One region of the Rahnella sp. P4_A8 genome, then DNA from elsewhere that is predicted to be linked to it. Evidence: predicted binding sites of a transcription regulator. Region 1 holds the regulator's gene; each other region holds the start of a gene.
The links. The regulator Fur, encoded in region 1, represses iron uptake genes when iron is present. The targets are predictions, from matches to a motif close to ATAATAATGAGAACNACTATCAA.
Positions count from the first base shown of each region.

Region 1 (6,048 bases):
CGAACCGCTGTCGACGCGGGAAACCGATTCGCTGATGAGCTGCTCGATTTCTTTCGCCGCCTGCGCACTGCGTTGTGCAAGATTGCGCACTTCGCTGGCAACCACTGCAAAACCGCGCCCCTGCTCGCCCGCACGTGCCGCTTCGACGGCAGCATTCAGCGCCAGAATGTTGGTCTGGAAAGCGATGCTGTTAATCACAGAAGTGATTTCAGCAATTTTCTTCGAGCTGCCGGAGATATCTTTCATGGTGCTGACCACGTCTGCCACGATGTTGCCGCCCTTCTGCGCGGTGGTGGAAGCCTCCATCACCAGCTGGCTGGCGTGATGCGCGTTATCGGCATTGTGTTTAACGGTAGCCGTCAGTTCTTCCATGCTGGCAGCGGTTTCTTCCAGCGCCGACGCCTGTTCTTCCGTACGGGAAGACAAATCGTTGTTCCCGGCTGAAATTTCTGACGCGCCCTGATAGATGTGATTGGTGCAGTTGCGGATGGTCTGAACGGTATTGACCAGGCTCAACTGCATCTCGTTCAGCAACGGAATCAGCTTACCGGCGCAGTTTTTACCGAATTCTTCCAGATAAAACGTCAGATCGCCGCTGGCGATCACCGCGAAGTGACCGCGGATTTTATCCAGCGGCTTCACCAGCGCCATCACCAGATAACGGTCAGTCAGCAATAAAATCACCAGCCCGATACCAAATGCCGTCAGCAGAATCACTTTGCTAAATGACGTCAGATGGGTGGATTGCCGTTGTGCCGCATCAAAATCGACAGCGATCTGACCGCTGACTTTCTCCATCGATGAGCCAAAGCTGCGGCTCAGTGCAGGTACGGTGGAATTGGCTAGCTGGTTATAGGACTCCGTATTTTTGCTGCGGGCTGCGTCGAACAATGGCGTGACGCCCTGCGTGATCAGATTTTCCCAACTGGTGATCAATTCCTGCACGGAGGAATCTTCCAGCCCCGGATGCGGTGCCGCTTTAAAACTGGCCAGTGCCTGCGTCAGCCCGCTGAGTGATTGTTTGGCGGTATCAAAAATTTCCGGACCTTTTGACGGATCGGCCTGAAGCTGTGCCACGGCGCGGCTCAGGCGCGTCACGGTACGAAAATACTGATCATTTCCTTTATTGATCAGCGCCATATTGTTGACCAGCTCGGTACTATTTTTGGTATTTTGGGTCAGTGTGTCCAGTGAGGTGACGGTGTAAAGGGAAACACCTGCCCACATGACGCAAAAGATGCCAAGAATGGTTAATAAAGCGGCCCTGATGGTGATATTTTTTAAAAACTGCACGATATGCCTCTCTCGAAACATGTCTGTTTCTGGCCTGAGGATTGACGGGGATGCGGAGAATCAAGACAGGTAACCAGCAGGCAAGTGCCCCAGGACATGTTTGAACACCTCTCCGGGCATCGATTTCTTTATTATGTTGAGATTGCTCCCGAATCATCTATCGGCGGAATGTTCTCGAAATTTAGTATTGTGACGACTTATTTCTCAAACTTGCTTTTGACCTCATTAACCCTGAGGTTAATTCGCCGCAGGTGAAAGCACACAAAGGCGATAACACTTAAAAATATTGCCCGATAAACTTATTTCCCAGTTAAGAAGGCGAGCAGAAGCATATTCTCCGCCGCACGAGTTTGCTATCATCTGCATTATTATTGCCTGCGTTGCAGAGCACTTCATTGAGAACAAGAGGTTAGGTAATCTTATGGCCGTTGTAGGTATCTTCTTTGGATCCGATACAGGTAACACCGAAAACATCGCAAAAATGATCCAGAAGCAATTGGGTAAAGATGTTGCAGAGGTGCATGACATTGCGAAGAGCAGCAAAGAGGATCTGGAAAAATTCGATATTTTGCTTATCGGCATTCCAACCTGGTATTACGGTGAAGCGCAGTGTGACTGGGACGACTTTTTCCCAACGCTGGAAGAGATAGATTTCGAAGGTAAGCTGGTGGCACTGTTTGGTTGCGGTGACCAGGAAGACTACGCCGAATATTTCTGCGATGCGCTGGGCACCGTGCGCGATATCATTGAGCCACGCGGCGCAGTGATTGTCGGACATTGGCCTACCGAAGGTTACCACTTTGAAGCATCTAAAGGCCTGGCGGATGATAAGCACTTCATAGGACTGGCAATTGACGAAGATCGTCAGCCCGAACTGACCAGCGAACGTGTTGATGCCTGGGTGAAACAGATCACAGAAGAACTTAGCCTTTCTGAAATTATTGGCTAAAAACCCTGTTGGCCCTGAGGATTTATTCTACAATTGAAGGGCCAAACTATTACTGAAATTAACAATTTAACTGCTACAAAATTGTAACTTTCGGTCGTATCAAGGTACACTGAGTTCCTCTGTTTTTTCTATTGATCAAGTCGTTGCATTCCAAATGTGACCGGCAATTTGTGATCTTTATTAACAGGCTGTCGTTGACGAGAATTGGCACATTGCGTTAAACGAAGAGACTAAACGAATAATTTTGTGCCGCCGATGCCACAGGCTGCATGCCTCAACTTGATTAGCACATAGTAACAGGACTGAATCCGCATGACTGACAACAACACCGCACTGAAGAAAGCCGGCTTAAAAGTCACGCTTCCGCGCCTCAAAATCCTGGAAGTGCTGCAAGCGCCGGAAGGTCATCACGTTAGTGCGGAAGATCTTTACAAGCAACTGATTGATATGGGTGAAGAAATTGGCCTGGCGACGGTTTACCGCGTTCTGAACCAGTTTGACGACGCCGGTATTGTCACCCGTCATAACTTCGAAGGCGGCAAGTCCGTATTCGAACTGACCCAGCAACATCACCACGACCACCTGATCTGTCTGGATTGCGGTCGTGTGATCGAATTCCGTGACGAATATATTGAAGGTCGTCAGCGTGAGATTGCTAAGAAACACGGTATCAAGCTCACCAACCACAGCCTGTATCTGTACGGCCACTGTGAAGCAGGCGATTGCCGCGAAGATGACTCTTTGCACAACGATAAACCTGCGCAGTAATCTGCACAGGCTTTGACTAAATTAACCGCTGAAAAGCGGTTTTTTTATGTCTGATATCGACGCAGATTGAGCCCGGATAGCAGGCATAAAAAACCCCGGCAAGCCGGGGTATGTTTCGCTGCTGAGATTCACGGCTTAGGTGAATTGTTCGTTTTTATTTCCTGCCAGATTTTCCCGCAATCAGCAGCATATGCCTGACCGTCGCCAGTTTTACGCGCCGTCAGACATCGCTGATAATCCACCACGCGCACCGTCTCCTGTTCTGCAAATTGCTGGTGGGCTTTTTCCTGTTTCAGTTTATTCAGTAACACCTCGCAGGATGCCAGTTTGTCCGGATTGCCTTCTGACGTATTGATACAGGCACGGTAATCTTCCCGCGTTTGGGATATTTGTGCCTGATCGGCGGTGGGTGCACAACCGGCCAGCAAAACAGCCGAAACCATGATCATCAGTAATTTATTCATCGACATAGCGACCTCAGAAAATAGTAAATGGAGCGATAACGATGAATTTCACGTCTTTTTCATCCTGGAAAATGTTGCCGTAACCGCCGCCCCAGCTCGGTATGTCCGAATGGTTGTCGTACTGGGTGTAATGCAGTTTGAACAACGTCCCTTTGGCGCGCCCTTCCTGAATGGTGTACAGCGCATCCAGGCTCCATGCGCTTTCTTTCAGACGCTGGCTCTGGTCATAAGCGGCGTTGGTGCTCGGTTTGGCATCCCACGCATAGACGTACGAACCACCGACCGCGAACCCCGGCAGGTCCCATTTCGCCAGATCATAAAGCACGCCGGCATATACTGCTTTTTCACCGTTGGCGTTGAAGTCCGAGCGGTTGTCCCACCACACATCAAGACGGCCGTTTGAGGAAGAATAAGTCGGGGTCATGCGCTGCAGGAAGTAGCCCTGATTCCCTTCCGCTTTCACCATCGTCCCTTCCAGACGCCAGTTAAACTGCCCGGTGGTATAGCCAAAGGTCAGTGCCTGCAACCATGCCAGACCGTCATACAGACTGTTCGGATCATTCTTGTCACTGATGCGGTCTTCTGCACCATAGAACTGATAGCTGGTGGTCAGCGGATTGCCCAGCAGATCCATTTTGTACGAGGCCTTAGCAAAGTACTGATCGACATAACTTTCAGCCTGGCCAAATGCGCCTTCCAGTACGAAGTCATTTTTAAAATCATATTTCGCACCGAGCGAATGAATATAAGAAACGCCGGTTTTCTTGTCATTCTGGCGGAAATCATCCATTTCCAGATGCCACGGCGATTTATATTCATCAGCCCACATATAGGAGAAACTCAGTTCACCCGGGTCACCGAAATCGTGTTTATAACCGGCTTCCGCACCGCGATACGTACCCGGCATAAAGCTCCAGTGCGGTGCGATCAGCGTCTGTCCGGTAGGCTGAATATACCCTGCGTGCCCCCAGAATCCGCCATATTTGAATTTACCGGCTGCCTTATAAAGACTGACCCCACTTTTATCCCCGGAGTAATCTTCGTCGTAGGCGCGGTTGCTGTTAGAAAAGGCGATTTCGTTGGGATGGCCGCTCTCGCTGCTCTCGGCCATTTCAATCGCCGTAAAGGCTGCGATATCAATACCAAACATGTCCCAGGCATAGCCGGAAGAAAAATCGAGGTTCAGGTTAGCGGTAGAATGCGAAAGGTTGGTTGTATAGTCTTTGTAGTGGTCACTCGCCGGATCCATGTCCTTGCGGTCACGTTCACGCTGCCAGTAGTACACACCGCCGGTCAGTGTGGAATCATCAATAAAACCGGCTGCTTTGGTCCCTTGTGAAAACATCATTCCGCCACCCAGTAAGGTGCCGGCGAGAGAATACATGGCAGGTTTCAGGTAAGCCGATCCCCTGCCCCTGTTACGGTGCTTGTGCATAGAGATTCCTCATGTTGACTAAAAAAACGAGCAAAACCCAAACGGGTATAAAAAGCGGTCGCCAGAGGCGTAACCGGTTAAATCAACATCAAGAGTATTTTTCGCGACGCGAATTATCAATGAGTAATTAATCATTAATTATCGAAATATGACAAAGTGCACATAAAGATGAAAAAGCATTACAGAGGTATGCAGGAAAGGATTAAAGCAATGGACTATAATAATATATAATTAAAACATACGATTAAACAAAATCATCTTACAGTTTAAACGTTTCAGCAATATGAACGGCTGTGGCACAACGTTTTAAAAGTAAGCATAGGAAATACATTAATTCGCGACGAAAAACAAAAGGCATCTCTGACAAGAATAACAGGCGAAAAAAAACGCAGCCTGAACTGCGTTTTTATTACCTCATACTGAGGGCTTACGCGACGGGTTTGCTTTCCCAGGTATCACGCAGGCCAACGGTACGGTTAAACACCAGATGTTCAGCACTTGAGTAGCGGTTGTCGGCACAGAAGTAACCTTCACGCTCAAACTGCAGGCTGATTTCAGCCTGTGCAGCCACCAGTGATGGCTCCACGAAACCGTGGGAAATCACCAGGGAATCCGGGTTGATGGTGGTCAGGAAGTCTTCCGCCTGGCCCGGGTTTGCGACGCTGAACAGACGGTCATACAGGCGGAACTCAGCCGGTTTGCCTTCAGACGCGGACACCCAGTGGATCACGCCTTTCACCTTGCGGCCATCGGCAGGATCTTTGCTCAGCGTGTCGATATCGTAAGAACAGAAGATAGTGGTGATATTCCCTTCCTCGTCTTTCTCGATACGTTCTGCTTTGATCACATACGCATTACGCAGGCGCACTTCTTTGCCCAACACCAGACGCTTGTACTGCTTGTTGGCTTCTTCGCGGAAATCAGCCTGATCGATGTAAATCTCACGGGTAAACGGCACTTCGCGGGTGCCCATTTCCGGTTTGCCCGGATGATTCGGCATCTTCACCATCTGCACATCATCACCGGTAAAGTTTTCAATGATCACTTTAACCGGATTGATAACCGCCATGGCGCGCGGTGCGTTCTCGTTGAGATCGTCACGGATGCAAGATTCCAGCGCCATCATTTCAACGTTGTTA
Region 1 covers NZ_JBFUHK010000019.1:55,143-61,190, forward strand. Annotated here, with positions in the region: gene AC1DUO_RS12335 (methyl-accepting chemotaxis protein) at 1-1,293, opposite strand, end outside; gene fldA (flavodoxin FldA) at 1,715-2,242, shown strand; gene fur (ferric iron uptake transcriptional regulator) at 2,555-3,010, shown strand; gene chiQ (ChiQ/YbfN family lipoprotein) at 3,139-3,474, opposite strand; gene chiP (chitoporin ChiP) at 3,488-4,858, opposite strand; gene glnS (glutamine--tRNA ligase) at 5,337-6,048, opposite strand, start outside.

Region 2 (6,048 bases), on a different contig from region 1:
AAAACTGGCGGCAAACCCTATCAGGATCATCACGATGCTGACGGTTTTCACCGTGCGATACATCAGTTTCGGTAGTTCGCTCCACTTGTAATCGCGGTAGATAAACATGGTGACGAAGAATGACCACAAACACGCGATCGCTGCGGATTCCGTCGCGGTAAATATTCCGCTGAGAATGCCGCCCATGATGATCACGATGGTCATCAGCCCCCACAGCGTGTCGATAAAAATCTTCAGCGCCTGGCGGAACGGCACGCGCTCACCTTTCGGGTAACCGCGTTTGTGAGCAAACACCACGCACATCACCATCAGCGTCAGGCTGAGCAGTAAACCGGGCAAAATACCGGCGATGAACAGCGCGGCAATCGACACCGTACCGCCGGTCGCCAGCGAGTAAATCACCGAGTTGTGGCTGGGTGGCGTCAGGATCGCCTGTACCGAGCCGCTGGCGGTGACCGCCGCCGCAAAGTCACGCGGATAGCCCTTTTTCTCCATTTCCGGGATCATCACCGAGCCGATTGAGGCGGTATCCGCCACGGAAGAACCGGAGATCGCGCCAAAAAAGGTTGAGGCCACAATGTTCACCAGCGACAGCCCGCCGCGGATAAACCCGACAAAGATGTAGGCAAAACTGACCAGCCTGCGGGCGATCCCTCCTTCGGCCATGATCGCGCCTGCCAGAATAAAGAACGGGATCGCCAGCAGTGAAAATTTGTTCACGCCGTTGGTCAGTTGGATCATCAGCGCTTCAAACGGCAGGTCAATCCACCAGGCTCCTGCCAGCGCGCTCAGCCCGACGGCGTAAGCGACCGGCACGCCAATCGCCAGCATCACTGCCAGCGTTAACAACAAGATTAATGCATCCATAACAGGCTCCGGTCAGGCGTCAGAATTGCCCAGCATCACCACAGGCCGCTGATGTTGCGGGCCGGCAATGATCTGCTCAATGATGAATAACAACGTCAGTGCAGAACCTATAGGTAGCGGCAGATAGGTCTGTCCGGCGGTCAGCAGCGGGAATTCCGCCACCGGCTGTTGCCAGAGTTCACTGCACAATTGCAGGCTGTACCAGAAAATAAACACGCTGATGGCCAGCATCATCAGGTCAGCCAGCAGGGCAGAAAATTTTTTCAGCGCAGGTGGCAGGCGGTCAGTGACCATCGCAACGACGATGTGTGAACCAGCGCGGTAACTGACAGCGGCTCCGATAAAGGTGAACGTCACCATGCACATAATCGCGATCGGCTCCGGCCACGACAGGGCGCTGTTCATCACGTAACGGGCAAAGATCCCAACCGGGATCACCGCCACCATCAGCAGCAACGCGATGCCCGCGATCCACATCGCGCAGCGGTAAAGAATGTCCATCAGGGTGTGATAACTCGAAACCATAAATCCCCCGGCGAAAGATCAGAAAGAAGCAGCCCGCAGGCTGCCGGTGTCAGGGTTTACTTCACGTCAGCGATTTGCTGCATCAGATCCTGATGGTCTTTGCCGAATTCATCGCGCACGGATTGCGTGGCTTTGACATACGTCGCGGGGTCAATCTCATAGAATTTCACGCCGCCCGCTTTCATCGTGGCGAGGGCTTTCTCGTTATAGGCTTTCCACAGTTCGCGCTGTTCGTCCTGTGCTTCTTTCGCCAGTTTGAGGATTAACTGCTGGTCTTCCGGTTTCAGTTTGTCCCATTTCACTTTTGAATACAGGAACAGCTCCGGGATGATGAAATGGCGGCTGTAGGTGTAGTTTTTCACTACCGGCAGGTAGTTATGGGCGACAAAGGTTGGCGGGTTGTTTTCGGTGCCGTCAATGACGCCGGTCTGCATGCCGCTGAACACTTCACTGACGCCCATCGCCACCGGATTGGCACCCATCGCTTTCAGCGTTGCCAGCGCAATCGGACTGCCCTGTACGCGGATTTTCATGCCGTGCAAATCTTCCGGTTTCACCACCGGTTTTTTGGTGATCAGGTTACGCGTCCCGCCATCCATCCAGCCGAGAAAAACCAGTCGCGAATTCGGATTGTTGGTGATTTTATCGCCGATTTCTTTACCGATCTGACCGTCGAGCACTTTGTGCATATGGTCTTCGTCGCGGAAAATATAGGGCAGGGTGAAGACATTAATTTCTGGCAAAATCGAAGCAACCGGCGTCATCGACACACGGATGATATCCAGCGCACCGAGCTGCGCCTGTTCAATTTCCTGCTTTTCATCTCCCAGCACGCCGCCCGGAAACGTTTTAATTTCGAGGCGTCCGTCTGTTTGCTTTTGCAGTTTTTCGCCCATGTGCTGGACGGCGACCACGTTGGGATAGCCTTGCGGATGCACGTCGGCGGCTTTCAGCGTTTGTGCTGACACGCCATGCGTAAATAAGAGGGTCGCGGAACTCAGGCAAAGGCTGAGAAGTGCTTTTTGCATTTTCATCAGTTTGTCTCCAGGGTACTCGGTAAGGGAAAGATAAATGTGAACAAGTATCGAACAGGACGGGCGCAGAGGCGTTGCCGGTTCATTTTGAAAAATGTCTGAATAAGCTTTTAAATGATAGGGATGCATGACGTGCCGGTGTGAGGTCTTCGCCAGTGAATGCACTTTATCCTATTTTTTGTTGTGCGGTATTTGAGCGTTATCACAAACTCGTAACAAATGTAAAAAGCTGTTGCTTAATATTTAAAACGTTGTTTTAACTTGAGTAATGAAGCTCAGATGATTGATTTACTGTGTGATTTTTTTTGAAAGTGTGACGGAGGTTAAATTGTTCAACCTTTGTACAAACAGGAAAAACCTTGTCATCTGTCAATGACACGTCGGGCGGCAGGCGGGACAATGTAAATAATAATGAGAACGACTATCAATTAGGCCTTTTTCTTTGATATCATTCGGCGTTATTCATTCCTTCTACACACTGATTCTGGCTGGAGGCGACGCGTGAAAACGGCTCGCAATAAGATGAAAGAGGCGACCTCATTACTGATGTCGTTAATGTTGGTTGCTGGTCTGAGCGGCAACGCGATGGCTGCACCTGCGACGCCGGCGGGACAAGCCGTCAATTCTGCAGCAACTCAACCTGCAACGGCTGACGCACCGGCGACCGGTGACGCAACGCCAGCTCCGGTGATGCAACCCGCGCCAGCAGAGACGGCACCCGTGATCCCAACCGATTTGTCTGTTATGGGCATGTACCATCACGCTGATGTGGTGGTGAAGACCGTCATGATCGGTCTGCTGCTGGCTTCTGTAGTCACCTGGGCATTGTTATTCAGCAAGGGTGCGGAAGTCTTCACGGGCAAACGCCGTATGCGCCGTGAATTTGATGCGTTGTCCTCCGTTCGTACGCTGGACGAAGCCGCCGAGCAGGCTGAAAGTTTCGCTGCCAGCAGCATCAGCGCGCAGATGATCCGCGATGCGCAGAACGAGCTGGAACTGTCTGCCGGATCGACTGACAACAACGGCATTAAAGAGCGTACCGGTTTTCGCCTTGAGCGCCGCGTCAGCGCCGCGGGTCGTTACATGGGCCGTGGCAACGGTATTCTGGCGACCATCGGAGCAATCTCTCCCTTCGTCGGCCTGTTCGGTACCGTATGGGGCATCATGAACAGCTTCATCGGTATCGCACAGACGCAGACTACCAATCTGGCGGTCGTCGCACCGGGTATCGCCGAAGCCTTACTGGCCACGGCTGTGGGTCTGGTTGCGGCTATCCCTGCGGTGGTCATCTACAATATTTTCGCCCGTACCATCACCTCTTACCGTCATCAGGTAGGCGATGTGGCGGCGCAGATTATCCTGTTACAGGGCCGTGATTTGGATCTGGCTGCCAGCGAAGGCAATGCGCCACGCGGTCAGACAGGTCAGTTACGCGTAGGGTAAGAACAGATTATGGCTATTCGGTTAAACGACGATATCGACGAAAGTGGTGAAATGCATGACATCAACGTCACGCCTTTTATCGACGTCATGCTGGTATTGCTGATCATCTTCATGGTGGCGGCACCGCTGGCCACCGTTGATGTGCGGGTGGATTTACCGGCTTCGACGGCAAAACAGCAGCCGCGTCCGGAGAAACCGATTTTCCTGTCGGTGAAAGCTGACAAGCAACTGTTCCTCGGCGACACGCCCGTGAACAGCGATAATATGACCGCGATGCTGGATCAGCGTACTCAGGGTAACAAGCAGAGTACGATTTTCTTCCGCGCGGACAAAAGTGTCGATTACGAAACGCTGATGAGCGTGATGGATAACTTGCGTAAAGCCGGTTACCTGAAAGTCGGGCTGGTGGGTGCAGAACAAACCGGTGCCGCTGCGGCGCAGTAAGTTGTGAATCAAATCAGACGCACAAAAAAGGCCAGCATTGCTGGCCTTTCGTTTATCCGCAAAACGGTAACTCAGGTTACCGGCGCCGGGTTAAACACCGCCAGCGCATTATGGATGCCCCAGGTGTCTGACCAGGTTTTCTTGCGACCGCTGGCGATGTCCAGAATGAAATGGAACAGTTCCCAGCCCACATCCTCGATGGTGGCATCACCGGTCGCAATTGTCCCGGCATTGATATCCATCAGATCGTGCCAGCGGTTTGCCAGCGTGGTACGTGTTGCCATTTTAATCACCGGCACGGCAAGCAGGCCGTATGGCGTACCGCGTCCGGTGGTGAATACCTGAACGGTAATACCGGAAGCCAGTTGCTGTGTCCCGCAGACGAAATCGCTGGCAGGTGTGGCGGCGTAAATCAGGCCTTTTTTGGTCGGACGTTGTCCCGGAGACAACACTTCTGAAATCGCACTGGTACCGGATTTAGCAATCGAACCCAGTGCTTTTTCAACCACGTTAGCCAGACCGCCTTTTTTGTTGCCCGGAGACGGGTTGGCGCTGCGGTCGGTCTGTCCCAGCGACAGATAATTATCGTACCAGGCCATTTCTTCCAGCAGACGTTTACCCACGTCGACGTCCGCTGCACGCGGTGTCAGCAGATGGATAGCGTCGCGCACTTCTGTGACTTCTGAAAACATCACTGTTGCACCGCAGCGCACCAGCAAATCCGAAGCGTAACCGACTGCCGGGTTGGCGGTGACACCGGAGAAGGCATCACTGCCGCCGCATTGTGTGCCCACAACCAGATCGGAAGCCGGACAGGTTTCGCGCTGGCGGCGGTTCAGGCGTTCCAGATGAAATTGTGCGACCGTCAGGATATCGTCAACCATCGACTGGAAACCGACATGTTGCTCATCCTGCAAACGCACAATGTGCGTGTCATCGAGTGAAATCGCCTGCACATCCGGCGTGCCTTCCAGCAGGCGCTCGGGTTGCAGCTTCTCACAGCCCAGACCGACCACCATGACTTCGCCGCCAAAGTTCGGGTTCAGCGCCAGATTGTGGATGGTGCGGATCGGGATAATGGCCGCAGGGGCGTTAATCGCCACACCGCAACCGTACAAATGATTCAGTGCCACGACACCGTCGACGTTGGGGAATTTCGGCAGCAAATCACGTTCAATGATTTTCACTACGTAATCCACTACGCCCGCCACGCAGTGCACACTGGTGGTGATTCCCAGCAGATTTTTGGTGCCGACGCTGCCGTCGGCATTGCGGTAGCCTTCAAAGGTATAGCCTTCGAGTGGTGGCAGCGCGGGTGGCACACGGGTGGCCAGCGGCAGGCTGTAAAGTTCAGGGGCGACCGGTAATTCCACCAGGGATTCATCAATCCAGCTGCCCTGCGCGATATCCCGTACGGCATAACCAATGACTTCTCCGTAACGAATAATATCGCCGCCTTTAGCAATGGGTTCTAACGCCACTTTATGGCCTTGCGGAATATGCTCAATTAATTCCAGACCGTTCGCAAATCGGGTGCCGGCTTTTAAGCCGTTGTCATTCACAATAATCGCCACGTTATCGCTTTCATGAACTTTAATAAAAAGCGCTTCGGTAGCGTGTTCTTTATCTTTATTACGTGACATAACTGTCTCCGCGTTTATTAAACATCCCGGAACAAAAAATTCCGGTAAATTATCTGAAGTTGACGCTCAATAATGTTCTTGTAAACATGCTC
Region 2 covers NZ_JBFUHK010000007.1:39,225-45,272, reverse strand. Annotated here, with positions in the region: gene AC1DUO_RS05840 (TRAP transporter large permease) at 1-867, opposite strand, end outside; gene AC1DUO_RS05835 (TRAP transporter small permease) at 880-1,392, opposite strand; gene AC1DUO_RS05830 (TRAP transporter substrate-binding protein) at 1,449-2,426, opposite strand; gene exbB (tol-pal system-associated acyl-CoA thioesterase) at 2,949-3,869, shown strand; gene exbD (TonB system transport protein ExbD) at 3,879-4,313, shown strand; gene garD (galactarate dehydratase) at 4,385-5,956, opposite strand.
Region 2: exbB (tol-pal system-associated acyl-CoA thioesterase) is a predicted target of Fur. The motif match lies at 2,832-2,854, and genes of this name have one in related genera.

Region 3 (6,048 bases), on a different contig from region 1:
TAAGGACTCACATGGTGTATCAAGCCAGTCCAACCCGTTACGAGAATATGGAATACCGTCGCTGTGGCCAGAGCGGTCTGAAACTGCCCGCCGTTTCCCTGGGTTTGTGGCATAACTTCGGCGATAACGCCCATTTTGAGAATGGCCGGAAACTGATCCGCCATGCTTTCGACCATGGGATCACCCATTTCGATCTGGCCAATAACTACGGCCCGCCTCCGGGTTCGGCAGAACAGCATTTCGGCCGCATCCTGCAGGAAGATTTATTGCCTTATCGCGATGAGCTGATTATTTCCTCCAAAGCCGGTTACACCATGTGGGACGGCCCGTACGGAGACTGGGGCTCGAAAAAATATCTGGTCGCCAGCCTGAATCAGAGCCTGAAACGCATGGGGCTGGAGTACGTGGATATTTTCTATCATCACCGTCCTGACCCTGACACACCGCTGGAAGAAACCATGGCCGCGCTGGATTTGATCGTGCGTCAGGGCAAAGCCCTGTACGTCGGTTTGTCGAATTATCCGGCAGAACGCGCCAAAAAAGCGTTTGAAATCCTGAAAGATCTTGGCACACCGTGCCTGATCCATCAGCCGAAATATTCCATGTTCGAGCGCTGGGTTGAGGCTGATCTGCTGGATACGCTGGCGGATAACGGCGTCGGGTCTATCGCCTTCTCACCGCTGGCAGGCGGCGTGCTGACTGACCGTTATCTGGCGGGCATTCCTGAAGATTCCCGCGCAGCCAGCGGCAGTAAGTTCCTGACAGCAGATCAGCTGACGGAAGAGAAGCTGGCAAAAGTGCGTAAGCTGAATGATATTGCGCAGGCACGCGGTCAGAAGCTGTCGCAGATGGCGCTGGCGTGGGTTCTGCGCGGCGACCGCGTGACGTCCGTCCTGATTGGTGCCAGTAAAACCAGCCAGATCGACGATGCCGTGGGCATGGTCTCTCACCGTCATTTCAGCACAGAAGAACTGGCGGCGATCGAAGGGATTTTAGTGTAAGCGATTACCCTGCGGTATAAAAAACGCGCCTTTATGGAGGATTCGTAAGTAAACCGTTAAGGCGCGTAAATCATTCAAAACAGGATTGTAAGCAATAGTACCGGTGCCCTCTTCCCCTTATAACTGTCAGCATAAATTATAAGGAATCTGGGGCCACTCATGTTAAAGCCGGTACTTTTTGCCACATTGTTCTTTACCCTGCTCCCTGCGGCGGTACCCACCGTGCAGGCCAGCAGCTTCAGCCTGAATACGCCGGGCCTTTCTATCAATATCGGTGATCGCGACAGGCGGGGTTATTACTGGGACGGCTATGACTGGCGTAACCCAGGCTGGTGGAATGGTTACCGTGGTCACCACTATGGTGCACGCAGCCCGCGCGGCTATTACTGGGATGGTTATCGCTGGCGCGATCATGGCTGGTGGAACGAACGCCATCCTCCACGTCGTCCGATGCCGCCACCGCGTTATCATCACAGCGACCACGGACGTCCGCATTATGATCACCGCCGCGGGCCGGATCGGGGTCGCGGCCATGATGATCGCCGGGGCGGGCATGGCGATCACCGCCATTAATCAACGGAATAAAACAAAAACGGGACAGCGCAAACTGTCCCGTTTTTTATTATCTGTCGCTGGCGAAGGCGTTATTTCAACATACCTGTCAGCAGATAAAGGTTAAGGCTGACGACGATCAGCACGATGACCCGCCCCGCCCACTGCACGGTTTTAGTATTCACCATCTCGCCCATCAGGCTGCGGTTACCGGTAAAAGCCAGCAACGGCAGCAATGCCAGCGCAATCCCGAAGCTCAGCAATACCTGGCTCATCACCAAAATACGTGTGGCATCTAATCCCATCAGGATCACAATAAAAGACGGCATCATGGTCACCGTACGGCGAACCCACAGCGGAATGTAGAATTTCACGAACCCTTGCATCACTACCTGTCCGGCCAGCGTGCCGACAACTGTAGAAGATAAACCGGCTGCCACCAGACTCAGACCGAAGGTGGTCGCGGCAGCGTGGCCGAGCAACGGTTGCAGCGTCAGATAGGCTTCATCCAGCTCACTGATCCCGCTGTGTCCGCTGAAATGGAATGCCGCCGCAGCCGTCGCCATCATCGCCAGATTCACAAAACCGGCGATGGTCATGGCAATACCGACATCCAGCTTGGTGGCTGAATAACGCTGCGCTTTGGACGCCTTGCCGCCCCGCTGAGTCAGCGAAGAGTGCAGATAAATGACATGCGGCATAATGGTCGCGCCGAGCACACCCGCGGCCAGATACACCGAATCAGCGGTTGGCAGTGCGGGGATTAACATGCCTTTGCCCAGCGCCAGCATGCTTGGCTGCGAGAAGAACAATTCAACAATATAAGCCGCAGCAACAAACAACAGTAAACCGGCGATCACCAGTTCCAGCGGCTTTTGCCCGCGTTTTTGCAGCCCAAGGATAATAAAGGTGGCAATCCCGGTAAGTACTGCGCCCTGTAACAGGGAAACCCCGAGAAGCAATTTGAAGCCTATGGCGGCGCCAATAAATTCGGCCAGATCGGTGGCCATTGCGATAATCTCCGCCTGCACCCAGTAAGCCCAGACGGCCGGACGCGGGAAACGATCGCGGATATGTTCGGCCAGGTTTTTGCCGGTCGCGATACCGAGTTTGGCAGACAACAACTGGATCAACATCGCCATGACGTTGGCCCATACCACCACCCACAGCAACTGATAGCCATAAGAAGCACCGGCCTGAATATTCGTCGCAAAGTTGCCCGGATCGATATAACCAATGGCGGCGATAAAGGCCGGTCCCATCAGTGAAAGCTTCATCTTTCTGGACGCGCGGCCTGCAGATTCGGCCCGGCTGTTCAGCATAGTTAGTTAACCCTTACAATTATTACGCTTACATCAATGATATCTAATTGATAATGATTATCAAGTGCATTTGGAATGATCTGAGTGATTACTCTGATAGGCAGCAGCAGTAAGCGAGAAGGTAATAACTGAGGGGGTGATTCGCTCACCCGGCTTCAGAAAGCCAGACGCAGCGCACTTTCCTAAAACAGACATTAACGGGCCAGATTCAGAACGCATTACGGCACATGATAAAACTAGCACAGGAATGCTAATTGTGCTTAGTTTTATTAACATCTTGATTTTTTGTGTGATGGGCCGCGATTTGTTGCAATTCGTGTCTGTAATTTCTATATTTGCAATCGACTTCACGTTTTAAATGTACGCGTTACATAAAATGACCGTCGAAATATAGCCTGCCTCTAATTTGGAGCACCCATGTCCCGAATATTGCACTTTGTATTAGCGTTGGCCGTTGTCGCTGCACTCGCTTTACTGGTGAGCCGTGACCGGAAAAATATCCGTTTACGCTTCATCGTTCAGCTGTTGGTCATCGAAGTCTTGTTAGCCTACTTCTTCCTGAATTCTTCTGTTGGTTTAGGTTTTGTGAAAGGCTTCTCAGACTTGTTTGAAAAATTATTAGGATTCGCTGCGGAAGGGACCGGCTTCGTATTTGGAGGCATGAGCGATAAAGGATTAGCGTTCTTCTTCTTGAAAGTCTTGTGTCCGATCGTGTTTATTTCTGCGTTGATCGGTATTTTACAACACATTCGTGTACTGCCTTTCGTCATCCGTATTATCGGTACGGTTCTGTCGAAAATTAATGGCATGGGAAAACTGGAATCTTTCAACGCCATCAGCTCCCTGATTTTGGGTCAGTCAGAAAACTTTATCGCGTATAAAGATATTCTGAGCAAAATGTCTGAAAAACGTATGTACACCATGGCTGCCACAGCAATGTCGACGGTTTCTATGTCGATTGTGGGTGCGTACATGACCATGCTGGAACCGCGCTTTGTTGTTGCTGCGCTGGTGCTCAACATGTTCAGTACCTTCATCGTACTGTCGTTGATCAACCCTTATAAGGTTGATTCAGAAGAAGACCTGCAAATCGGTAATACGCACCAGGGTCAGAGCTTCTTTGAAATGCTGGGTGAATACATCCTGGCAGGCTTCAAAGTGGCTATCATCGTTGCAGCCATGTTGATTGGTTTCATCGCACTGATTTCATGCCTGAATGCGTTGTTCGACGTGGTATTCGGTATCACCTTCCAGGGCGTGCTGGGTTATGTCTTCTATCCATTCGCGTGGATGATGGGCGTACCAAGTCACGAAGCCTTGCAGGTAGGCAGCATCATGGCAACCAAACTGGTTTCCAATGAATTCGTTGCGATGTTGGATCTGCAGAAAGTAGCAACCGAACTTTCACCACGCGGCGTGGGCATCCTGTCCGTGTTCCTGGTGTCTTTCGCAAACTTCTCTTCCATCGGTATCGTTGCCGGCGCTATCAAAGGCCTGAACGAACATCAGGGCAACGTGGTTTCACGCTTCGGCCTGAAACTGCTGTACGGCTCAACGCTGGTCAGCGTGTTGTCTGCTTCTATCGCGGGTCTGGTACTGGCGTAAGTAAGCAAATACAGAACGACGAGAAAGGCGCTCCGGCGCCTTTTTTTATGTCTGCGATTCAGCGCAGTAAAACAGGCAGGAGAAATGACAAAGCGCCAAAAGCAAAAAACCCGCCGAAGCGGGTTTCTTTAATATTTGGTGGAGATAAGCGGGATCGAACCGCTGACCTCTTGCATGCCATGCAAGCGCTCTCCCAGCTGAGCTATACCCCCACACGAGGTCGTACACATTTACTTTTTTGTTTCCCTGGGAAGGAAACAGCCAACTTACTCTGGAAAGGAAGTTGGTGGAGATAAGCGGGATCGAACCGCTGACCTCTTGCATGCCATGCAAGCGCTCTCCCAGCTGAGCTATACCCCCAATTCATGCCCGTAAAAACGGGTGAGCGGGGCGCATAATATGAAACGTCGCTACCCCTGTCAACGGCTAAATCCGTTTCTCAATTCAAGCGCTGAAAAAGCCGCCAAATCCCCCATTCCACAGGGAAAAATCCTCTGCCATCAGGGAAATTTTCAGACAGACGCTTTGTTTTACAATTTGTCCGCCAGCCCGCATTCTTCCTAGCTTTCTGATCTGCTTACGCATTTCCTTAACATCTATGTCCGAATGATTAATGAAATGTTAGCAGACTATGATAATCGCCTTGTTTTGAGATAAATCTCAGAATAGACTTCTCGCGCAATAATCATAACTTACACCATTCGAGCACTCCCATGTCCTTGTATTCACCTAAAGAAATCGCATCCATCGCCGTCACAGCGGGCGTTAATAAAAGCCGCGCCACCGTGTTGAATTTGTTAATTTTGGGCTTTCTGGCTGGCGCATTCATCGCCACCGGTTTCCTTCTGGATCTGCATGTAATAGGGACATTACCTGCATCCTGGGGTTCATTCAGTAACTTGCTTGGCGCTGCCGTCTTCCCGGTAGGCATCATTCTGACCGTGTTAGCAGGGGGAGAACTGCTGACCGGTAATATGATGACCTTACCTATCGCCTGGTTCGCGCGTCAGATCAGCCTTTACGCGGTGCTGCGTAACTGGTTCTGGGTCACTGTCGCTAACCTGCTGGGCAGCCTGGCAGTGGCCTATTTCTTCGGCCACGTTCTGGGGCTGACGGAAGGCGCTTTCCTGAGCAAAACGGTGGCAACCGCCACCGCGAAGGTCAACGCTGACTTCATGCATGCGTTCATTTCCGGTATCGGCTGTAACTGGCTGGTGTGTCTGGCAATCTGGCTGGCCTTCGCCAGCAAAGAAGTTGGCGGCAAAGTGATCGGCATGTGGTTCCCGGTTATGGCGTTCGTGGCCATCGGCTTCCAGCACGTGGTAGCAAATATGTTCATCGTGCCTGCGGCAATCTTTGCCGGTGCGCTGAGCTGGTCAGAATACCTGCCTAACTTCGTGGCCGTGTTCCTCGGTAACGCCGTAGGTGGTGCGGGCTTTGTTGGCCTGATGTATTTCCTGGCCTACCGCCCGACCATTGAAACACCGGCAACTGAACAACGTTAATTAAGACGTTTTTCACACCCGGGTTTTACGAAAAGAAAAAGCCAGCCGGTTTCCCGCGCTGGC
Region 3 covers NZ_JBFUHK010000002.1:227,158-233,205, forward strand. Annotated here, with positions in the region: gene mgrA (L-glyceraldehyde 3-phosphate reductase) at 12-1,001, shown strand; gene AC1DUO_RS02180 (DUF2502 domain-containing protein) at 1,161-1,574, shown strand; gene AC1DUO_RS02185 (Nramp family divalent metal transporter) at 1,646-2,875, opposite strand; gene AC1DUO_RS02190 (NupC/NupG family nucleoside CNT transporter) at 3,293-4,480, shown strand; tRNA gene AC1DUO_RS02195 (tRNA-Ala) at 4,617-4,692, opposite strand; tRNA gene AC1DUO_RS02200 (tRNA-Ala) at 4,765-4,840, opposite strand; gene AC1DUO_RS02205 (hypothetical protein) at 4,925-5,065, opposite strand; gene AC1DUO_RS02210 (formate/nitrite transporter family protein) at 5,194-5,985, shown strand.
Region 3: AC1DUO_RS02185 (Nramp family divalent metal transporter) is a predicted target of Fur. The motif match lies at 2,923-2,945, and genes of this name have one in related genera.

Region 4 (6,048 bases), on a different contig from region 1:
CGGTATTTCTCGATGGCAAACTGATCGGTGATTACGGCACCAGAGACGTCGCGAAACGTCTGGGTTTACTGCCGCAAAGTTCAACGGCGCCGGGCGATATCAGTGTGGCGGATCTGGTGGCCCGCGGGCGTTACCCGCATCAGAGCCTGTTCAGCCGCTGGACAGCGCAAGATACGCTGGCGGTGAACGACGCCATGCACGCAACGGGAGTATTCGAACTGGCGGAAAGCACGGTGAATTCACTTTCCGGCGGACAGCGCCAGCGGGTGTGGATAGCCATGGTGCTGGCGCAACAAACGCCGTTGTTATTGCTGGATGAACCGACAACCTGGCTGGATATCGCGCATCAGATTGATTTGATGGAACTGATGTGTCGCCTGAATCAGGAAAACGGCCGCACGCTGGTGGTGGTGTTGCACGACCTGAATCAGGCATGTCGTTACGCCGGGCATCTGATTGCCATGCGCGATGGAAAAATACTGGCTGAGGGCGCACCGGTGGACATCGTCACACCGGCACTGATCGAACAGGTTTTCGGGCTACGCTGCGCCATTATCGACTGTCCGGTTTCGCATACACCGTTAATTATCCCGCTGGGTAACGGTTGAATCTCCGGTGCTCCATGGCTCTTCGTTCCACAGGTATTGAAGGCCATCGGCTAATCCGCCGCGCCAGCTCAGCGCGTCGTGACCGGCATCGACCACGCGATAACGCACGCTGTTTTTGGTGCGGCTCAGCAGCTCATCCATCTGATTATTCACCTGATAAATCAGCCGTTCATTGCTGCCCGCTTCCATGAAAATTTTCAGATGGCTGGCAGCCCCCAGCCCGTTACTCACCGCACGCAGTAACAAATCCGCCTCGTCAGGATTTTCATCCTGCTGCGATTTATTACGTCGCGGCCACCAGAAAGAACCAGACTGACTGAGTACCAGACCGAAGCGCTGCGGCCAGTGCAAACCGGCGTACAACGCTGACAGCCCGCCAAAGCTCTGCCCCGCCACCACTGTTTTGTTCGCATCGCTGCTGTGCGGTGCGAGCGTCGCCACGGCGGGCAATAACTCCTCCTGAACGGCCAGCCAGAAATCTGCATTACAGGTCAGTTCGCGGCTGCGGGTCTGTGTATCGATCACATCAATCAGCACGTAGACGGCCTGCGGCAATGTGCCTTCCTGCGTCAGTTGCATCAGCGGCTGCCAGACCGGCATCTGCTGCGCCCAGAACTGGCCGTCGAGCAACAGCGCCAGCGGGCGCGATGCCGGATCCTGGCTTTCGCCGGTGGTGTAGATCCAGACCTTGCGCCGGTTGCCCAGACGCGCACTGTTCCACTGATAGGTTTGCAGTTTTGCCGGTTTCTGTGGCAACGCGGCACCGTGGAGATCAAACTCCCGCCAGGCAGGCTGCGGCAATGCGTCGGGCATATGCAAAGGCGACAGCGCGTGAGATTTCGCCCCCGGCCACGGCTGATTCGGATTCAGCGGGTCATAAATCGCATGGGCGAACATATCTTTCCACCATTCCCGCGCAGCCAGCATGGCGGTATAGGCATCGGGATCCTGCGGGAACTCTCTGCCGGGCCCGGTGCGCGGGATCAGGCTGTAGCTGCCGCGCCAGCCGGAGCGCAGCGTAATACTCAGCGACCAGACATCGGTTCCCGCAAGTCTTTGCAGACTTTGCGGCGGTAAAGACTGATGGTGATCGGTGATGCCGTTGATGTTGATCCACACCCGCTGGAAATCCGATGTCGCCTCACTGCCCTGCGGATCCCGCCAGAAGAACGTCACGTTGCATACGTCATCATTCAGCCGTTCGATCAAGGGTGAGCCCTGCGCTTTAATGTCTTTCCACCATTCAGCACTTCCCGCCTGAGAGCTTGCTAACATCGCCTGCGCGGTGGGTTTTTCCGGAAACTGCGATTTCATCATGTTTACGCTTTACAGTCTTTTGGCAGTGAGAGAAGGCATAATTTGCAGAATAATTGACCTGCTTCCTGCAAATTATGAATGGGAATCGTATTGATAATTGTTTGCATTTGCAATAGTGTGTTACCGCCCGTAAACGGGACGATAAAAATACACACACAACAGGCCATCCTCCTGTTCACTAAATCTGTTTTGCAGGAACGGATGGATTTCAGGGCAGAATCCACTATGAAAAGCAGGCTACCACACTATTCTCTGGCAACCTTAATCGGGCTGGGATCAGCACTTTCTTTGCCCGTCAGCGCGGCAGAAAGCACCACAACCCGCACAACAGACGCCAGCCAGAACACCGCAGAAACACAGGAAGACACCAGCGACACACTGGTTGTCACCGCCGCACAGCAAAACCTTCAGGCTCCCGGCGTTTCCACCATCACTTCTGATGAAATCCAAAAACGCCCTCCGGCACGCGACATCAACGAACTTATCCGCACCATGCCCGGCGTAAACCTGACCGGCAACTCTACCAGCGGCCAGCGCGGTAATAACCGCCAGATCGACATCCGGGGTATGGGCCCGGAAAATACCTTAATCCTGATCGACGGTAAGCCGGTGAACAGCCGCAACTCAGTGCGTCAGGGCTGGCGCGGTGAGCGTGATACCCGCGGCGACACAAGCTGGGTTCCGCCCGATATGATCGAGCGCATCGAAGTGATCCGCGGCCCGGCGGCGGCGCGTTACGGTAACGGCGCGGCGGGTGGCGTGGTGAACATCATCACTAAAAAAGACACTCAGGAGTGGCACGGTTCCTGGAATACCTATCTGAACGCACCACAACATAAGGACGAAGGCTCGACCAAACGTACCGATTTCAGCCTCTCCGGCCCGCTCAACGATCAGTTCAGTTTCCGCCTGTTCGGTGGCTACAGCAAAACGCAGGCTGACGCGCAATATATCAACGAGGGTCATCAGTCTGAGCGTACCGGCACCTATGCCGACACCGTTCCGGCAGGTCGCGAAGGCGTGATCGATAAGAATATCGACGCCCTGTTGCACTGGGATTTTGCCCGTATGCAGTCGCTGGAATTTGAAGTGTCCAACAGCCGTCAGGGCAACCTGTACGCAGGCGACACGCAGAACACCAACACCAGTGATTTGGTGAAAAGCATGTACGGTGAAGAGACTAACCGCATTTACCGCCAGTCCTACTCGGTGACCTACAAAGGCGCGTGGGATAACGGTGTGACCACCAACAACTACGTGCAGTACGAAAAAACCCGTAACTCGCGCATGGATGAAGGGCTGGCGGGCGGTACCGAAGGCATCTTCTCTGACGAAGACTTCAACACCATCGCTCTGGGCGACATTCTGGCGCACAGCGAAGTCAGTATTCCGTTTGAGCTGGGCGTGCCGCAAACCGCGACGTTCGGCACGGAATGGAACCAGCAGAAGATGAAAGATCCGTCTTCCAACACGCAGGCTATGCTCGGCGGCGCGATTGCCGGTACCGACAGCACCAACCGCAGCCCCTATTCTCAGGCAGAGATTTTCTCGCTGTTTGCCGAAGATAATATTGAGCTGACCGACAGCACCATGCTGGTGCCGGGTCTGCGTTTCGACCATCACTCCATTGTCGGCAATAACTGGAGCCCGTCGCTGAACCTGTCTCAGGAACTGGGCGACGATTTCACCCTGAAAATGGGTATCGCCCGCGCCTATAAAGCGCCGAGCCTGTATCAGACCAACCCGAACTACGTGCTGTACAGTAAAGGTCAGGGTTGTGCGGCCAGCGGCGGCGGTTGTTATCTGGTGGGGAATAAAGATCTGGATGCGGAAACCAGCGTTAACAAAGAGATCGGACTGGAATTCCACCGCAACGGTTATCAGGCGGGCGTGACCTATTTCCGCAACGATTATCGCAACAAAATCGAATCCGGTTATCTGCCAACCGGCACGTCCTCCACCGGCACAACTGATGTATATAAATGGGAAAACGTGCCGAAAGCCGTGGTTCAGGGGCTGGAGGGCACGCTGAATATTCCGGTCAGCAGCACCGTTTCCTGGAATAACAACGGCACGTACATGATTGAAAGTAAAAACAAAGAGACCGGCGATTATCTGTCGATCATCCCGGAATTTACCATCAACTCCACGCTGAGCTGGCAGGCGACGGAAGATCTCTCTCTGCAATCTACCCTGACCTGGTATGGCCGTCAGAAGCCGAAGAAATACAACTACAAAGGTGAAGCCGTCACCGGCAGTGAGAAGAATGAAGTCAGCCCGTATTCTGTGGTCGGCATGAGCGGCACCTACACCGCGACCAAAAATGTCAGCGTCACGGCGGGTATTGATAACGTCTTCGACAAACGCCAGTTCCGTGCGGGTAATGCCCAGACCGTGGGTAATGCCACCACCGGCGCCTATATGTACGGCGCAGACGCGGCAACCTACAACGAACCGGGCCGCACGTTCTACATGAGCCTGAATACGCACTTCTGAGTATGTTGTCCGCATAAACAAAGCCACCTGCAAAGGTGGCTTTGTTGTGTCTGAAACCTGACTTTGGGCTTACAGCACGCCCTGCGCCAGCATGGCATCAGCCACTTTGACGAAGCCGGCGATATTTGCGCCACGGACATACTGCGTCTGCTGGCTTTCGCCGCCGTATTCGACACACGACTGGTGAATATCCAGCATGATGTGACGCAAACGCGCATCCACTTCTTCGGCTTTCCAGCTCAGACGCGCAGCGTTCTGTGCCATTTCAAGACCTGACGTCGCCACGCCACCGGCATTCGCCGCTTTGCCCGGCGCGAACAGTACGCCCGCGTCGGTGAACAAGTCGGTCGCTTCAATCGTGGTTGGCATATTCGCGCCTTCAGCGACGGCTTTCACGCCATTGGCGATCAGCACGCGTGCCGCATCCGCATCCAGTTCATTTTGCGTGGCGCAAGGCAGCGCGATATCCACCGGCACGTTCCACGGCTGCTGGCCCTCGAGATAGGTCAGCCCGAGTTTTTGCGCGTAATCCGCCACGCGACCATCGCGGCTGGCTTTGATTTCGGTCAGCAGCGCCAGTTTCTCAGGAGTAAAGCCTGCTTCATCGACGACAGTACCGTTAGAATCTGACGCCGTAATCACCCGTGCGCCCAGTGACATGGCTTTTTCAATTGCATATTGTGCGACGTTACCGGAACCAGACACCGCCACGCGCATACCTTCGAAATCCAGGCCATGGCGTTTAAGCATCGATTCAGTGAAATAGATCAGGCCATAACCTGTGGCTTCCGGACGGATGAGACTGCCACCGAACGACAACCCTTTGCCGGTGAACACGCTGGCAGTGTTGTTGGAGAGTTTTTTCATCATCCCCGCCATATACCCCACTTCACGCCCGCCGACGCCGATATCCCCCGCAGGCACATCAGTATCCGGGCCGAGATGACGGTAAAGTTCCAGCATCAGCGCCTGACAGAAACGCATGATCTCGCCTTCGCTTTTGCCTTTCGGATTGAAATCACTGCCGCCCTTTCCGCCGCCCATTGGCAACGTGGTCAGGGCATTTTTAAAGGTCTGCTCAAAACCAAGGAATTTGAGAATCGATAAATTGACCGACGGATGGAAACGCATGCCGCCTTTATACGGGCCGATGGCCGAGCTGAACTGTACACGCCAGCCACGGTTAACCTGCACCTGATTTTTGTCATCCACCCACGCGATACGGAACTGAATGACACGTTCCGGCTCCACCAGACGTTCGAGTAAAGCAGAACGGCGGTATTGCGGATTTTGTTCGAGGAAAGGCCATAGCGTGGTCATAACTTCACGTACGGCCTGGGAGAATTCGACCTGATGCGGGTCGCGTTGCTGAACTGAGGATAAGAACTGTTCGAGGGATTGAATCTGATCCATTAAGGTAAAACTCCGTTTGTAAGTGATGTTGTCTTTTTTATTTACTGCTTATTTTTTGACTATGCATCGACTGACAAGCGGACATCAAGCAATTTATTTCCCAATAAAAACCCTAAGATTTACGACCTTCCAGCTTCAGTAACAACAACTTGTTGTCCAGCCCGCCAGCAAAGCCGGTTAATTTCCCGGAAGCACCAATCACCCGGTGACACGG
Region 4 covers NZ_JBFUHK010000007.1:91,429-97,476, forward strand. Annotated here, with positions in the region: gene AC1DUO_RS06060 (ATP-binding cassette domain-containing protein) at 1-608, shown strand, start outside; gene fes (enterochelin esterase) at 582-1,925, opposite strand; gene AC1DUO_RS06070 (TonB-dependent siderophore receptor) at 2,151-4,421, shown strand; gene gdhA (NADP-specific glutamate dehydrogenase) at 4,491-5,834, opposite strand; gene AC1DUO_RS06080 (methylated-DNA--[protein]-cysteine S-methyltransferase) at 5,947-6,048, opposite strand, start outside.
Region 4: fes (enterochelin esterase) is a predicted target of Fur. The motif match lies at 2,016-2,038, and genes of this name have one in related genera.